Regions from separate parts of the Streptomyces sp. NPDC019890 genome, predicted to be linked through region 1. Evidence: predicted binding sites of a transcription regulator. Region 1 holds the regulator's gene; each other region holds the start of a gene.

Region 1 (5,682 bases):
TACACCGCGTCCTCGCCGCCCAGGGACAGCAGCCGGTCCAGCGCCGCCGGCCAGCGGGACGGGATCGCGTCCGGGCCCGCCTGCGGCTCGCCGGACTCCTCCACCAGGTCGCCGCAGAACACCACCTCCGGGTCCCCCGGCACCAGCACCGCGAGGTCGTGGCCCGAATGACCGGGGCCCACGTTCGCCAGCAGCACCTGTCGGCCGCCCAGGTCCAGCGTCCACTCGCCGCACACCAGGTGCTGCGGCACCACCAGCACGTCGACCGCCTCCGCCGCGTCGGTGGCCAGGACCCCGTGACGTACCGCCGAGCCCCGGATCGCGTCCCGGTCCCGCCTCATGAGATCCGCGACGCCCACCGCGCCGTACACCTCGGTCCCCGAGAACGCCGCGGTCCCCAGTACATGGTCGAAGTGGGGATGACTCAGTGCGATATGCGTCACCCGGCGGCCGGCCATCAGCCCCTGCGCCTGAGTGCGCAGCTCGGCGCCCTCCCGCAGTGTGGAGCCCGTGTCGTACATGAGGACACGGTCCTCACCGGCGATCAAACCGGTGGTCGCGTCCCAGACCGGCAGCCGTCGACGCCCCACCCCGTCGGCCAACCGCTCCCAGCCGAAGTCTTCCCAACCGACGTCCATACCGCGACGCTACTGGCAACGACCAGCACAGCGCGCGGTGGCGTGGTCGGCCGCCCCGGCCGGGCAGCCCTTGCTAGGTGCGTACCCCACCGCCGTACACTGGCACGGGGAAATGCTGGCACTCGTACGCAGCGAGTGCCAGGCACCACCGAGGAACCACAGCTGGAGGTGTGCGCGATGCTCAGCGAACGCAGACTCGAGGTGCTGCGCGCCATCGTCCAGGACTATGTCGGCACCGAGGAGCCCGTCGGCTCCAAGGCGCTCACCGAGCGTCACAAGCTCGGCGTCTCGCCGGCGACCGTCCGCAACGACATGGCCGTGCTGGAGGACGAGGGCTACATCGCCCAGCCGCACACCAGCGCCGGCCGTATCCCGACGGACAAGGGCTACCGGCTCTTCGTCGACAAGCTGGCCGGCGTCAAGCCGCTGTCGTCGCCCGAGCGGCGCGCCATCCACAGCTTCCTGGACGGAGCCGTCGACCTGGACGACGTGGTCGGCCGTACGGTACGGCTGCTGGCGCAGCTGACCCGGCAGGTCGCCGTCGTCCAGTACCCCTCGCTGACCCGGTCCACCGTCCGGCACGTGGAGCTCCTCTCCCTCGCGCCGGCCCGGCTGATGCTCGTGCTGATCACGGACACCGGGCGGGTCGAGCAGCGCATGATCGACTGCCCCGAGCCGTTCGGCGACAGCTCGCTCGCGGACCTGCGGGCCCGGCTCAACAGCCGGGTCGTCGGGCGCCGCTTCGCGGATGTGCCGCAGCTGGTGCAGGACCTTCCCGAGTCCTTCGAGTCGGAGGACCGCGGGACCGTCACCACCGTGCTCTCGACCCTGCTCGAGACCCTGGTCGAGGAGACCGAGGAGCGGCTGATGATCGGCGGCACAGCCAATCTGACCCGCTTCGGGCACGACTTCCCGCTGACCATCAGGCCGGTGCTGGAGGCGCTCGAGGAGCATGTGGTGCTCCTCAAGCTGCTCGGTGAGGCGAAGGAATCGGGCGGCATGGGCATGACCGTACGGATCGGTCATGAGAACGCCCACGAGGGCCTCAACTCCACGTCCGTCGTCGCGGTGGGCTACGGTTCGGGCGACGAGGCAGTTGCCAAACTCGGCGTGGTCGGACCGACCCGCATGGACTACCCCGGAACGATGGGAGCGGTACGCGCAGTGGCACGTTACGTCGGACAGATCCTGGCGGAGTCGTAAGTGGCCACGGACTACTACGCCGTACTCGGCGTACGCCGCGACGCGTCCCAGGACGAGATCAAGAAGGCCTTCCGCCGGCTTGCCCGTGAACTCCACCCGGATGTGAATCCGGACCCGAAGACGCAGGAGCGCTTCAAGGAGATCAACGCCGCGTACGAGGTGCTGTCGGACCCGCAGAAGAAGCAGGTCTACGACCTCGGCGGGGACCCGCTGTCGCAGGCGGGCGGCGGTGGCGCGGGCGGCTTCGGAGCCGGTGGCTTCGGGAACTTCTCGGACATCATGGACGCGTTCTTCGGGACGGCGTCGCAGCGGGGGCCGAGGTCGCGTACGCGGCGCGGCCAGGACGCGATGATCCGCCTGGAGATCGACCTCAACGAGGCCGCCTTCGGTACGACGAAGGACATCCAGGTCGACACGGCCGTCGTGTGCACCACCTGCTCCGGTGAGGGTGCCGCGCCGGGCACCTCGGCGCAGACGTGTGACATGTGCCGTGGCCGTGGTGAGGTCTCGCAGGTGACGCGGTCCTTCCTGGGACAGGTCATGACCTCGCGGCCGTGCCCGCAGTGCCAGGGCTTCGGCACGGTCGTGCCGACGCCGTGCCCCGAGTGCGCGGGCGACGGGCGTGTGCGGTCCCGCCGGACGCTTACGGTCAAGATCCCGGCCGGCGTCGACAACGGGACGCGCATCCAGCTCGCCGGTGAGGGTGAGGTCGGGCCGGGCGGCGGCCCCGCGGGTGATCTGTATGTGGAGATCCACGAGCTGCCGCACCCGGTCTTCCAGCGGCGCGGCGACGATCTGCACTGCACGGTGACAATCCCGATGACGGCGGCGGCGCTGGGCACGAAGTGCCCGCTGGAGACGCTGGACGGGATGGAAGAGGTCGACATCCGCCCGGGCACGCAGTCGGGCCAGTCGATCCCGCTGCACGGGCGCGGGATCACGCACCTGCGGGGCGGGGGGCGTGGCGACCTGATCGTGCATGTCGAGGTGATGACGCCGTCGAAGCTGGACGCGGACCAGGAGAGGCTGCTGCGGGATCTGGCGAAGCTGCGCGGCGAGGAACGGCCACTGGGCCAGTTCCAGCCGGGCCAGCAGGGCCTGTTCTCCCGCCTGAAGGACGCGTTCAACGGTCGGTAGGTCGGGGCCGGGCGCCGCGTGTGCCTGTCGGCGTGTGGGGTGCGCAAAAACGCGCCCCACAGCCCGGCCGGGGCGCCGCACCGGGGCCCGCACACCCCCGTCGGCGCCCTTTTTCGGGCACCGAACACCCGATTCGGTGCCGCGCGAGCGACGTGGCACCATGCCTGCATGTCCTCCGCACTGACCGATCTCTGCCGGCACCCGATCGTGCAGGCCCCCATGGCGGGCGGCGCATCCTGTCCCCCCTTGGCCGCCGCCGTGTCCGACGCCGGTGGGCTCGGGTTTCTCGCTGCCGGGTACAAGACCGCGGACGGCATGTACCAGGAGGTCAAACAGGTCCGCGGGCTCACCTCGCAGCCCTTCGGCGTGAATCTCTTCATGCCGCAGCCGGGCACCGCCGACCCCGCCGCCGTCGAGGTATACCGGCACCAGCTCGCCGGTGAGGCGGCCTGGTACGAGACGCCGCTGGGCGACCCCGACTCCGGGCGCGACGACGGGTACGAGGCCAAGCTCGCCATCCTGCTCGACGACCCCGTTCCCGTCGTCTCCTTCACCTTCGGCTGCCCGACCCGTGACGTGCTCGACTCCTTCGCCAAGGCCGGCACCTTCACCGTCGTCACCGTCACCTCGCCCGACGAGGCGCAGGCCGCCCAGTGGGCCGGTGCCGACGCCGTGTGTGTGCAGGGCATCGAGGCGGGCGGACACCAGGGCACGCACCGGGACGATCCCGAGTCCGACGGTGCCGGGATCGGGCTGCTCTCGCTCATCGCGCTGGTCCGCGAGACCGTACAGCTGCCGATCATCGCCACGGGCGGCCTGATGCGCGGCGGGCAGATCGCCGGCGCGCTCGCCGCGGGCGCGGTCGCCGGGCAGCTCGGGACCGCGTTCCTGGTCTGCCCCGAGTCCGGCGCCAATGCGCTGCACAAGCAGGCCATGACGAATCCGCTGTTCGTACGCACGGAGTTGACCCGGGCCTTTTCCGGGCGGCCGGCCCGCGGCCTGGTGAATCGTTTCATGCGCGAGCACGGCCCGTACGCCCCCGCCGCCTACCCCGAGGTGCACCACCTGACCAGCGGCCTGCGCAAGGCCGCCGCCAAGGCGGGCGACCCGCAGGGTATGGCGCTGTGGGCCGGTCAGGGCCACCGGATGGCCCGCGAGCTGCCCGCCGGGCAGCTCGTCGAGGTCCTCGCCGCCGAAGCCGACTCGGCGCGCGCCGCGCTCGCGCTGGGCAGCTCCCGATGACCGCGCCCGTGTTCCTCGTCGACTCACTGGACGGCGTGGGCCCGGGTGCGCTGATCACCCTGGACGGGCCCGAAGGGCGGCACGCTGTCTCCGTACGCAGGCTGCAGTCCGGTGAGGACGTCGTACTGACGGACGGGCGAGGCCGCGGCGCGGCAGGTGTGGTGCTGCGGACCGAGGGCAAGGACCGGCTGATCGTCGAACCGCTGCAGTTTCCCACCGAGCCCGAGCCCACGCCCCGTATCACCGTCGTTCAGGCCCTCCCCAAGGGCGACCGCGGCGAACTCGCCGTCGAGACCATGACGGAGACCGGCGTGGACGCCGTCGTGCCCTGGGCCGCCGCGCGCTGTATCACGCAGTGGAAGGGCGAGCGGGGGGCCAAGTCCCTCGCCAAGTGGCGGGCCACAGCGCGCGAGGCGGGCAAGCAGTCGCGCAGGCTCCGCTTTCCCGAGGTCGCGGACGCGGCAACGACCAAGCAGGTTGCGGCACTTCTGGCCGAAGCCGATTTCGCGGCCGTGCTGCACGAGGAGGGCGCCGAGCCGCTGGCCACCGCGGAACTGCCCTCGCAGGGGTCGATCGTGCTGGTGGTGGGGCCCGAAGGGGGCGTGTCCCCCGAGGAGTTGGCGGCGTTCGCCGAGGCGGGTGCGAAGCCGTACCGGCTGGGGAGCAGCGTGCTGCGGACCTCCACCGCCGGCACGGCCGCGACGGCGCTGTTGCTGGGCCGCACCGGCCGCTGGTCCTAGCTGTCCCAGCGGCCCCGGCTGCCCTGGCTTTGAACCGAAACCGGCTGTCGGTCGGCGCCTGCCACCACCGCGTCGAAGAGTGGCCAGCCGTCCACCTCCGTCGTCCCCGGCGGCGCCGGCAGCAGCCCACGCGCCGTCGCCACGTCGATCAGCCGGCGTGCCGCTCCCGGCTCGTACAGGTTCAGCTCGTTCTGCGCGGTGTCACCCACCGACCCCGGTGGCCAGTAGTAGCCGTCCGCGATGAACCGGCCCGCGGCCTCGCGGAATGCGATCACAAGACGCGGCGTCGTGCCTTCATGCCGCAGCGACAGCGTCGTACGGCAGTCCCGGAAGCGTCCGGCGACTGGCGTGTGCTGGTGGCCCACCTTCCACAGGTAGACCGTGTCGGCGTCGACGACGAGCCGGCGCGGGCGATTCGGCTTCCTGGTCATGTCATCGACCGTACGGGGGATTTGTGTCCGCAACCACTCTTTTCCTCCCGGGGGAGTAGGTGTCACGCTGCCGTCTATGCGGGGCATGAGACGAACGCGGTACCGGCGGGCCCTTGTCACAATCGGCGCCGCAGGGGCGGCAGTTGTGGGCGTGGCGGCCTGTGAGCCGGCGAACGGCGGGCTGAGCTCCGTCGCGGTCGCGGTCACCACCGACAAGACGGCGACCAGCACGCTGGAGCGGATCGGCTTCAAGGTGCGCTGGCTGAGCTGTACGGCGAAGATCGGCGACGG
Region 2 (5,682 bases), on a different contig from region 1:
GGTCAGGACCGGGTCCGAGCCGATGAGGCTCAGAAGTCCATGTCACCGCCCGGCATGCCGCCCGGAGCGGCCGCAGAGGCCTTCTCCGGCTTGTCGGCGATGACGGCCTCGGTGGTCAGGAACAGCGCCGCGATGGAGGCCGCGTTCTGCAGGGCAGAGCGGGTCACCTTCGCGGGGTCGATGATGCCCTCGGCGATCATGTCGACGTACTCACCGGTCGCGGCGTTGAGGCCGTGACCCACGGTCAGGTTGCGCACCTTCTCCACAACGACGCCGCCCTCAAGGCCGGCGTTGACCGCGATCTGCTTCAGCGGGGCCTCCAGGGCCAGCTTCACAGCGGCGGCACCAGTGGCCTCGTCACCTTCGAGCTCGAGCTTCTCGAAGACGGCGGACGCCTGGATGAGCGCCACGCCACCACCGGCGACGATGCCCTCCTCGACGGCGGCCTTGGCGTTGCGCACCGCGTCCTCGATGCGGTGCTTGCGCTCCTTGAGCTCGACCTCGGTCGCGGCGCCGGCCTTGATGACGGCCACGCCGCCGGCCAGCTTCGCGAGGCGCTCCTGGAGCTTCTCGCGGTCGTAGTCCGAGTCGGAGTTCTCGATCTCGGCACGGATCTGGTTGACGCGACCGGCAACCTGGTCGCTCTCGCCCGCACCGTCGACGATCGTGGTCTCGTCCTTGGTGATGACGACCTTGCGGGCGCGGCCCAGCAGGTCCAGGCCGGCGTTCTCGAGCTTGAGGCCGACCTCCTCGGAGATGACCGTGCCGCCGGTGAGGATGGCGATGTCGTTGAGCATCGCCTTGCGGCGGTCGCCGAAGCCCGGGGCCTTGACGGCAACGGACTTGAAGGTGCCGCGGATCTTGTTGACGACCAGGGTCGACAGGGCCTCGCCCTCGACGTCCTCGGCGATGATCAGCAGCGGCTTGCCGGACTGCATGACCTTCTCGAGGAGCGGCAGCAGGTCCTTGACCGAGCTGATCTTCGAGTTGACGATCAGGATGTACGGGTCGTCGAGCGACGCCTCCATACGCTCCATGTCGGTGGCGAAGTACGCCGAGATGTAGCCCTTGTCGAAGCGCATACCCTCGGTGAGCTCCAGCTCCAGACCGAAGGTCTGGGACTCCTCGACGGTGATGACGCCTTCCTTGCCGACCTTGTCCATGGCCTCGGCGATGAGCTCGCCGATCTGGGTGTCGGCGGCGGAGATGGAGGCGGTCGAAGCGATCTGCTCCTTGGTCTCCACGTCCTTGGCCTGCTCGAGCAGGGCACCCGAGACGGCCTCGACGGCCTTCTCGATGCCGCGCTTGAGGGCCATCGGGTTGGCGCCGGCGGCTACGTTGCGCAGGCCCTCGCGAACCAGGGCCTGGGCGAGAACGGTCGCGGTGGTCGTACCGTCGCCGGCGACGTCGTCCGTCTTCTTGGCGACTTCCTTGACCAGCTCGGCGCCGATCTTCTCGTACGGGTCCTCGAGCTCGATCTCCTTGGCGATGGAAACACCATCGTTGGTGATCGTGGGGGCGCCCCACTTCTTCTCGAGGACGACGTTACGGCCCTTGGGGCCAAGGGTGACCTTGACGGCGTCGGCGAGCTGGTTCATCCCGCGCTCGAGACCGCGCCGTGCCTCCTCGTCGAACGCGATGATCTTGGCCATGTGAAGTGGTCCTCCCGGACTGGGGTGGATTCTCCGGACCGCGCCTGGCGCCCGCGACGGACGGCCTGCAGGCCTTGTGGTTCCTTGCCCCACCCGGCTTGCGGACCTCACCGACCCGGTCCTCGTTGTCACTCTCACTGTCAGAGTGCTAACGCCAATGATTAGCACTCGACCCCGGAGAGTGCAAGCGCCCGAAGGGCTCCGTGAGGGGTGGTCGGGCGACGCGAGGGCGCAAGCCCTCGGGCTCCGTGAGAGGAGCCGGTCGGGCGCAGGCGACCGTGCGCGCAGTCCCCGCCGCGCGGGGACGCGCACGAAGGGCCCGCATCCCTCGCGGGATGCGGGCCCTTCGGCGTGAGCGTGAGTGCGTCGGTGGTCGATCGCGCCGATCAGACGGCGAGCTTGACCATGTCCGCCTGCGGCCCCTTCTGGCCCTGCGAGATCTCGAATTCAACTCGCTGACCCTCTTCAAGGGTGCGGTAGCCGTCCATCTGGATCGCGCTGTAGTGGACGAAAACATCCGCACCACCGTCGACCGCGATGAAGCCGTACCCCTTCTCCGCGTTGAACCACTTGACGGTGCCCTGAGCCATGCCTAACTCCCCTATTACTGGCCCTTGCGCAGGACCGCACTTCGCGGACCCGGGTCAGACCTCACCCCGACAGGAGGGGTGTGCGCCGGAACGCGTCGACCGCGGCTGAATGTATCTGCCCAACTGCCCTCTGCAACAGGTCAATCGGACGAGAATTCTGAGCGCGCGCGAACGGAAAATTGACCCGAATTCAAGAAATTACGGGGCAAGTCGGGCCCGGCAAATCACACCTAAGAGAGGCAATTCGATCGACCATATTGGCTGCTTCTTGTCACGCTCGGGCGCATTCTCATATGCGCCCGGCACACGCAGCGGAGGGGGGCTTCCCCAACTGTACCGCGCTCAACCATACAGAATTGCCCCCTCCGCTTCTCTTGCGGAGAGGGCAATACGCATAACTCTGTGTGCCGTCCGACACGGCGTTTGACGATCAGCCTCCGGCGACGGCGGGGATGATCGAAACTCCCGCCCCATCCGGTGTCGCCGTCTCGAGTCCCTGCTCGAAGCGCACGTCGTCGTCATTCACGTACACGTTCACGAAGCGGCGCAGCTTGCCCTGGTCGTCGAGGACCCGGGCGGCGATTCCCGCGTGGTTCTTCTCCAGGTCGGCGATCACCTCGGAGAGGGTCGCGCCCTGAGCCGAGACCTCGGCCTGACCGCCCGTGTAGGTACGGAGAATGGTGGGGATGCGGACGTTGACACTCATGGTGCGTGCCTTTCTCGGGAGTCGGATCAGCCGGCCAGGCCGGCGTCGCGGAACGCGTCCAGGCTCGGGCGAATCGTCGCGGACGGGCCGGTCGTCGGCGCCACCGCGTCCAGGGTCTTGAGGCCGTCGCCGGTGTTGAGGACGACCGTGGAGAGCGCCGGGTCGAGCACGCCCGCCTCGATCAGCTTCCGCGTCACGCCCACGGTCACGCCCCCCGCGGTCTCCGCGAAGATGCCCTCCGTGCGAGCGAGCAGCTTGATCGCGTCGACGATCTGCTCATCATTGACGTCCTCGACCGCACCGCCTGTGCGGCGGGCGATGTCCAGGACGTACGGGCCGTCGGCCGGGTTGCCGATCGCCAGCGACTTGGCGATGGTGTTCGGCTTCTGCGGGCGTACGACGTCGTGTCCGGCCTTGAAGGCGGTCGACACCGGCGAGCAGCCCTCGGCCTGGGCGCCGAAGATCTTGTACGGCTTGTCCTCGACCAGGCCGAGCTTGATCAGCTCCTGCAGACCCTTGTCGATCTTCGTCAGCTGCGAGCCCGAGGCGATGGGGATGACGATCTGGTCCGGCAGCTGCCAGCCGAGCTGCTCGCAGATCTCGTACGCCAGCGTCTTGGAGCCCTCGCCGTAGTACGGGCGGAGGTTGACGTTGACGAAGCCCCAGCCCTCGCCGAGCGGGTCGCCGATGAGCTCCGAGCAGAAGCGGTTGACGTCGTCGTAGTTGCCCTCGATGCCGACGAGCTCGCCGCCGTACACAGCGGCCATGACGACCTTGCCCTGCTCCAGGTCGTGCGGGATGAACACGCAGGAGCGGAAGCCGGCCCGCGCGGCGGCGGCGCCGACCGCGCCCGCGAGGTTGCCGGTGGAGGAGCAGGACAGGGTGGTGAAGCCGAAGGCGCGCGCGGCCTCGACGGCGATGGCGACAACACGGTCCTTGAAGGAGTGCGTCGGGTTGCCGGAGTCGTCCTTGATGTACAGGCCGCCGGTGACGCCCAGCTCACGGGCGAGGTTGTCGGCCTTGACGAGCTTGGTGAAGCCGGGGTTGATGTTCGGCTTCTCGGCCACGTCGGCGGGGACGGGCAGCAGCGGGGCGTACCGCCAGATGTTGTTCGGACCCGCTTCGATCCGCTTCCTCAGCGCCTCGGGGTCACCGACCGGCAGGTCGTATGCGACTTCCAGCGGCCCGAAACAGGAGGCACAGGCGAAGATCGGACCGAGCTCGAAACGCTCTCCGCACTCGCGACACGAGAGCGCCGCGGCGGGACCGAGGTTCACGGGGGTGGTTGCGACAGTCTGCACAGCCATGGTGGCGAGGCCCTTTCTCCTCATCTTCCTCGTGACGCATTTCGCCACGAGACGGAATTGGCACCTTCCCCACCGTGACCTCGCGGTCGGCGGGAGGGTTGCCGGGGCTTCAACGGGCCGTTCCCTCTGCCCCTCTGGATGAGCGGTATTCGATTGTCAGCGTGATGACCCCGGCATGCCACGGTCATCCGCGTTGTTCAAGACTGTAACCGAAGGCGGAGACGGTTGAGATAGTCGTCCGAACCGCGAGATGGATCACTAGCGATCACTAGCCAGGGAGTAACGAGCGTGCTGGAAGAGGTGGAGCGCTGGCTGACCAGGCGTTCCTGGTCGGCAGCCGACCGCACGCTCGGCAGGCTGATGGCCGCCAAGCGCGGTACGACCATCAGCGTCGTCCTGCCCGCGCTCGACGAGGAGTCGACCGTCGGTGAGATCGTCACCGTGATCCGGCGCGAGCTGATGGAGGCCACGGCGCTGGTCGACGAGCTGGTCGTGATCGACTCGGGCTCCAGCGACCGTACGGCCGAGGTGGCCGCGGCGGCCGGCGCGCGGGTGGTGCACCGGGACGCGATCCTGCCACGGATACCGGCCGTCCCCGGCAAGGGTGAGGTGCTGTGGCGCTCACTGATGGTGACCAGCGGCGACATCGTCTGCTTCGTCGACGCCGACCTGCGGGAGTTCTCCGCGGACTTCGTCTCCGGGATCGTGGGGCCACTGCTGACCGACCCCGAGGTGCAGTTCGTCAAGGCGATGTACGACCGTCCGCTGGGTGAGACGCCGGGTCAGGGCGGCCGGGTCACCGAGCTGGTGGCGCGCCCGCTGCTCAATCTGCACTGGCCGCAGCTGGCCGGCTTCGTCCAGCCGCTGGGCGGGGAGTACGCGGCACGGCGCTCGCTGCTGGAGCGGCTGCCCTTCCCTGTGGGATACGGCGTGGAGCTGGGCCTTCTCGTGGACGCGCTGCACACGGTGGGCCTGGACGCGCTGGCGCAGGTGGACGTCGGCTCGCGCAAACACCGCCACCAGGACGGACAGGCGCTGGGCCGGATGGCGGCGGCGATCTACCGCACGGCGCAACTCCGGCTTTCGCGGGGCCACTTGGTGCGGCCTGCGCTCACGCAGTTCGAGCGGGGCGTGGGCGGTTTTGAACCGCGTACGTACACGGTGGACACGGAAGAGCGGCCGCCGATGCGCGAGATCGGTGAGTACGCGGCGCGTCGCGCGGCATAACCACGAAGAACCGGCCATCTTGTCTAAATTTCCTATGTATGAGCTTTGGACACAGAGTGGCGTTTCTCGGACAGGCGGTGGCCGACACCATCGCTCCCGCGCACCGTGGCAATCACAACAGCGAGCTCTTGTGGCTGCTGGGCGGCCTGGCGCTGAGCCTGGCCGCCGCCGGGGTGGTCGCGGTCGCCGCGACACGGGGA
Region 3 (5,682 bases), on a different contig from region 1:
GCGGTGAGCCACTTCCGGTGGGCGGTGCGGCTGGTGACGGCCGTGCCGGTGTCGGCGGGCGACGGCGGGCACCGCTGACGTCGGCTCAGGGGCGATGGCGCGTGCGCATGTGCTCGTTGCCGAGGTCGGCGACGATCGTCGGCGCGGCGGGCGTTGCGTCTGGCGCGGATGCTTATCCATCCCGGTTCGTCAGATGGGATTGAACGACCAGAAGATCCCGACCTCCGCGTCGGACACCACCACGAGTCCGTAGTCGGCGGTGTACTGCGTGAGGGCCGACCAGCCCGAAACTTTGCAGGCAAGGTGGGGGACCGGTGCCGTTTCTACATCGTTCGCGTTCGAGTAGCACTCGAATTGCTGCCCGTAGCGAGCGAGCAGTGTGTGCGCGTCGGCGATCAGACTCTCGGCCCGGTCGGGAAAGCCAGGCGCATTCCGCAGATTGCACCAGTCGTCCGTCATCGCCACGAGAAGCAGCGGTGCGGTCTCGGAAGTGATCTGAGTGAGCGACTCGTTCAGCAGCTCCGTGCTGGGCGAGTCGAAGGGGAAGGCATGGCCGTGCCGCGCGATCTCGTCCGCATTGTCCCTGTCCCAGTCGAGCACCCTCCAGCCCCGAGGATCGACGAAGTCCCGGTTCATCACGGCCACGGCATCGAGCAGCCAATCCGAGTGCACGCGCGGGCCCGTGGCGACGAGTGAGTACTTGTCGTCGAACAGCCGCAGGGCCGCGGCCTCCCACGCATCACGTCCCACGTTCGCCGTATCTTCCGGCACGTCCAGATCGGCGTGATCCACCATGGCTCCCCCTCCGGTGTGGTCAGCCGGCAGCCTAACAACCGGGCCTGACAGCAGAGCAGTTGCAGACGAAAAGGAGGATGTGACCCGGCTTACGCAGGCCGACCGATCAGCATCGTCGGCGCACCCGCCACCCGGGTCAGAAAGACCGTCGCCGCATTCGGCCCCTGCGGCTTCACCTTGCGCCGCAGCTCCTCCGGCTCCACCGCCGAGCCGCGCTTCTTCACCGTCAGTACGCCGACCTCCCGCTCCCGCAGCAGCGCCTTCAACTTCTTCAGATTGAAGGGGAGTTCATCGGTGATCTCGTACGCGGTGGCGAACGGCGTCGGGCGCAGCCCGTCCGCCGTGATGTACGCGATCGTCTCGTCGATCAGTCCGCCGTCCAGTTCCTCAGCGACCTCGGCGACCAGATGCGCGCGGATGGCCGCGCCGTCCGGCTCGTACAGGAAACGGCCGACCTTGCGGACCTCGGGGTCCGGCAGTCCGCGGCCGGTCAGCGAGCGCGGGCCTGGGAGGAGGGTGGCCCGTACCGTGCGGGGGGTCGTGCCGAACCAGAGCACGGCCTCCTTCACATCGCCGTGGTCGGAGATCCACTCCGCCTCGGCGTCCTCGGGGACGGCCTCGTGCGGGACACCGGGGGCGATCTTGAGCGCCGCATGCGGGCGGGCTCGGGCCGCGTCGATCGCCCAGGACAGGGGCGGGGAGTACGCCTTCGGGTCGAAGATCCGGCCGCGTCCTGACCTGCGGGCCGGGTCGACGAAGACCGCGTCGTAGGAGGACGTGTCGATGTCGGTGACATCCGCGCACCGGACCTCGATCAGCTCCGCGAGACCCAGCGCCTCGGCGTTCGCGCGCACGGTCTCGGCCGTCAGCGGGTCCCGGTCCACCGCCAGCACCGAGATGCCGGCCCGGGCCAGCGCGATCGCGTCGCCGCCGATGCCGCTGCACAGGTCCGCCACGCTCCGTACGCCGAGGGCGGCGAAGCGCTCGGCGCGGTACGAGGCGACGGAGCGGCGGGTCGCCTGCTCGACGCCGTTCGGCGTGAAGTACATCCGGCCCGCGTCCTCGGGCCCGAACTTGGCGGCCGCCCGCTGGCGCAGCCGCGCCTGCCCGAGCGCCGCCGAGACCAGTTCCGCCGGGTGCTCGCGGCGCAGCCGGGTGGCGACGGCCAGTTCCTCGGACGGGTTGTAGTCGGCCAGGGAGTCCAGCAGCGCCCGCCCCTCCTCGGTGAGCAGAGCGGCGAAGGAGGCAAGGGGATCGAGGTCGTTCACCCGGCCCATTGTGGGCCAGCCGGGGGATGGTGCGCCTCCGGCGGCGGTGTCGGCCGGGTCGTACGGACCGGTGCTGACAGGATGCGGCGCCATGCAGCTAGTAAGACAAAAGTTAAAAAGGATGCCAAATGGGGCGCGAGTCGGCAGGACGCGTGCCGTCCTGGCCGTGCTCCTGGTCGCCGCCCTCGGCTCCGCCTGCGCCGCCGGGTCCCCGGACCTCAGCAGTGGCGCGGAACCCGCCCCCGGTCAGCAGCCGAAGCAGCCGAAGCAGCCGGCAGGGCCGGCCGGCGCGCTCTCGGAGTACGTTGCGAAGGTGAAGCGCGCCCAGGCAGCACGAGTGCTCGCTGCCAAGAAGTGGGGCCTGGTCAAGACCCCGCTGACCGCGCCCCAGCCACCCGCCGAGAAGCCCAAGATCACCACCCGCAAGGGCTTCGAGGTGGAGGGTGGCGAGTCCCTGCCACCCGTCTTCACCACGGTGCCGGTCAAGGAGAAGATTGTTTTCCTGACGATCGACGACGGTGCGGAGAAGGACCCCGCCCTGCTCCGGATGATGAGCGATCTCCAGATCCCGTACAGCGCCTTCCTCAGCGACTACTTGATCGACGACAACTACGACTACTTCAAGCAGATGCAGGACCACGGCGTCGCCCTGCAGAACCACACCCTCAACCACCGATACCTGCCCGGCCTTTCGTACACCCAGCAGAAGCAGGAGATCTGCGGGCAGCAGACCAAGCTCGAGAAGCGGTACGGAAAGAGGCCCCCGCTCTTCCGCCCGCCGTACGGCAACTACAACCGGGACACGCTGCGCGTCGCTCGGTCGTGTGGTGTGAAGGCCGTGCCCCTGTGGGCCGCCGAGGCTTTTCCCGATCACATGGAGTGGCGGGAGTGGGACCGGGACCTGCACCCCGGCGACATCATCCTCACGCACTTCCGTGGCCGCCATGACTGGAAGGGCACCATGGCCGACATGATCCGGCGGGTGATGAAGACGGTCACGGACAAGGGCTACGCCGTGGCGAGGCTGGAGGACTACGTATGACACGGGCGCACCGGCTGCTGGCCGGGCTGCTGGCGGCCGGTGCGCTGCTCACCGCGGGGTGCGCACAGTCGGTGGACCCGATCGAGCGCCTCGGGCGCAAGGCCGCGCAGAAGGTCACCCCCGGCGCGGGCGCGCCCGGCTCCGCGGTGCACAAGCGGTGGGGGCTGGCCGGGCCGCTCGCCGCCGCGCCGAAGCCGCCTGCGCACCGGCTCTCGACGGCGTATGTGGTGGACCGGGTGCACACCCCGGACAAGGTCGTCTTCCTCACCTTCGACGAGGGCGCGGCGCACGACCCGCGGTTCGTCCGGATGACCACCGAGCTGAAGTTGCCGGTCAGCATGTTCCGTCGGAGCGCCCGTTCCGACCTGCGCGCCCTCTCGTACGAGAGGCAGCGCGCCGAGATCTGCGGGCAGCGGGGGCGTCATCTGTTCCGCCTGCCGCACGCGACGTACAACGAGGACACATTGCGGGCGGCGGCGGACTGCGGGATCCGCGCGGTAGTGCTGGCCAGGGAGTACGCGGAGGGCGATCGGCTCCGCCCCGGCGACATCGTGCGGGCGGAGGCGAGGACGACGGTGTGGCTGCTGCGCCGCATCCAGGAGCAGGGGTACGCGGTGGCACGCCTGGAGGACTACGTCTGAGTTGGGCGCCGCGACGGGGGCGATGGTGCTGAGCGGGTGCTGAGAAAGCTGCGCCGGCGGGACTGCGCTGGATGGGGACCACGGCCGGGCGGACTGCGCCGGATGGGGACCACGCCGGGCGGGACTGTGGGATGGGGACTACGCCGGACGGGGGCTACGCCGGGCGGGCGGCGTCCGTCCCGCGCCGCGCCCGAAGGGCTGCTTGACCCCGCCGCGCGGCAGATCAATTGGCACTCCGCTTGACCGAGTGCTAATCCCGGTCATAGTCTCGGTTCTGGCACTCCCCACCGGAGAGTGCCAACACAGCGACGGGCAGGTCCGGCACCCGCGACGACGGATCCACCTGGTCGCCACCTCAGACAGTTAACCCCGTGAGATCTCCGAAGGGGGAGGTCGGATCGTGACGACCGCCAGCTCCAAGGTTGCCATCAAGCCGCTCGAGGACCGCATTGTGGTCCAGCCGCTCGACGCCGAGCAGACCACGGCCTCTGGCCTGGTCATTCCGGACACCGCCAAGGAGAAGCCCCAGGAGGGCGTCGTCCTGGCCGTGGGCCCGGGCCGTTTCGAGAACGGCGAGCGGCTTCCGCTCGACGTGAAGACCGGCGACATCGTGCTGTACAGCAAGTACGGCGGCACCGAGGTGAAGTACAACGGCGAGGAGTACCTCGTCCTCTCGGCTCGCGACGTGCTCGCGATCATCGAGAAGTAATTCACCAGAATTTGCTGTGAACTGCGCCCCTGGCCCCCGCTGCTGTGTTCATTCACGCGTGCCGGGTGGCCCGGGGCGCAGTTCATTTTGAGAGGACTGATTCAGCTCCATGGCGAAGATCCTGAAGTTCGACGAGGACGCCCGTCGCGCCCTCGAGCGTGGCGTCAACAAGCTTGCCGACACGGTCAAGGTGACGATCGGCCCCCGCGGCCGCAATGTCGTCATCGACAAGAAGTTCGGCGCACCCACCATCACCAACGACGGCGTGACCATCGCCCGTGAGGTCGAGATCGAGGACCCGTACGAGAACCTCGGCGCCCAGCTGGTGAAGGAGGTGGCGACCAAGACCAACGACATCGCGGGTGACGGCACCACCACCGCCACCGTGCTGGCCCAGGCGCTCGTCCGCGAGGGCCTGCGCAACGTCGCCGCCGGCGCGTCCCCGGCCGCCCTGAAGAAGGGCATCGACGCCGCGGTCGCGGCCGTGTCCGAGGAGCTCCTCGCGACCGCCCGTCCGATCGACGACAAGGCCGACATCGCTGCCGTCGCTGCGCTCTCCGCGCAGGACCAGCAGGTCGGCGAGCTCATCGCCGAGGCCATGGACAAGGTCGGCAAGGACGGTGTCATCACCGTCGAGGAGTCCAACACCTTCGGTCTGGAGCTCGACTTCACCGAGGGCATGGCCTTCGACAAGGGCTACCTGTCCCCGTACATGGTGACCGACCAGGAGCGTATGGAGGCCGTCCTCGACGAGCCGTACATCCTGATCCACCAGGGCAAGATCTCCTCGATCCAGGACCTGCTTCCGCTGCTCGAGAAGGTCATCCAGGCGGGCAGCTCCAAGCCGCTGCTGATCATCGCCGAGGACGTCGAGGGCGAGGCCCTCTCCACCCTCGTCGTCAACAAGATCCGCGGCACCTTCAACGCGGTCGCGGTCAAGGCCCCGGGCTTCGGCGACCGCCGCAAGGCGATGCTGCAGGACATTGCCACCCTCACCGGCGCCACCGTGGTCGCCGAGGAGGTCGGCCTCAAGCTCGACCAGTCCGGCCTGGACGTGCTGGGCAGCGCCCGCCGCGTCACGGTCTCCAAGGACGACACCACGATCGTCGACGGTGGCGGCAGCCACGAGGACGTCGTCGGCCGTGTCAACCAGATCAAGGCCGAGATCGAGTCCACGGACTCCGACTGGGACCGCGAGAAGCTCCAGGAGCGCCTCGCGAAGCTGGC

Evidence for each region. The regulator HrcA, encoded in region 1, represses chaperone genes, less so after heat shock. The targets are predictions, from matches to a motif close to TTNGCACTCNGNNNNNCNGAGTGCNAA.
Region 2: the regulator HrcA is predicted to act here: its motif matches at 1,778-1,804, upstream of groL (chaperonin GroEL).
Region 3: the regulator HrcA is predicted to act here: its motif matches at 3,974-4,000, upstream of groES (co-chaperone GroES).

Annotation. Positions count from the first base shown of each region.
Region 1 covers NZ_JBJDQK010000002.1:365,735-371,416, reverse strand. Annotated here, with positions in the region: gene ACI2LP_RS06130 (MBL fold metallo-hydrolase) at 1-638, opposite strand, end outside; gene hrcA (heat-inducible transcriptional repressor HrcA) at 816-1,841, shown strand; gene dnaJ (molecular chaperone DnaJ) at 1,842-2,978, shown strand; gene ACI2LP_RS06115 (nitronate monooxygenase) at 3,147-4,220, shown strand; gene ACI2LP_RS06110 (16S rRNA (uracil(1498)-N(3))-methyltransferase) at 4,217-4,960, shown strand; gene ACI2LP_RS06105 (hypothetical protein) at 4,957-5,391, opposite strand; gene ACI2LP_RS06100 (hypothetical protein) at 5,477-5,682, shown strand, end outside.
Region 2 covers NZ_JBJDQK010000004.1:74,410-80,091, reverse strand. Annotated here, with positions in the region: gene groL (chaperonin GroEL) at 30-1,652, opposite strand; gene ACI2LP_RS12655 (cold-shock protein) at 2,039-2,242, opposite strand; gene ACI2LP_RS12650 (MoaD/ThiS family protein) at 2,673-2,948, opposite strand; gene thrC (threonine synthase) at 2,975-4,255, opposite strand; SAM riboswitch class I at 4,273-4,400, opposite strand; gene ACI2LP_RS12640 (glucosyl-3-phosphoglycerate synthase) at 4,544-5,482, shown strand; gene ACI2LP_RS12635 (hypothetical protein) at 5,521-5,682, shown strand, end outside.
Region 3 covers NZ_JBJDQK010000006.1:266,379-272,060, forward strand. Annotated here, with positions in the region: gene ACI2LP_RS18890 (hypothetical protein) at 1-78, shown strand, start outside; gene ACI2LP_RS18895 (hypothetical protein) at 190-795, opposite strand; gene ACI2LP_RS18900 (methyltransferase domain-containing protein) at 885-2,072, opposite strand; gene ACI2LP_RS18905 (polysaccharide deacetylase family protein) at 2,185-3,105, shown strand; gene ACI2LP_RS18910 (polysaccharide deacetylase family protein) at 3,102-3,746, shown strand; gene groES (co-chaperone GroES) at 4,147-4,455, shown strand; gene groL (chaperonin GroEL) at 4,565-5,682, shown strand, end outside.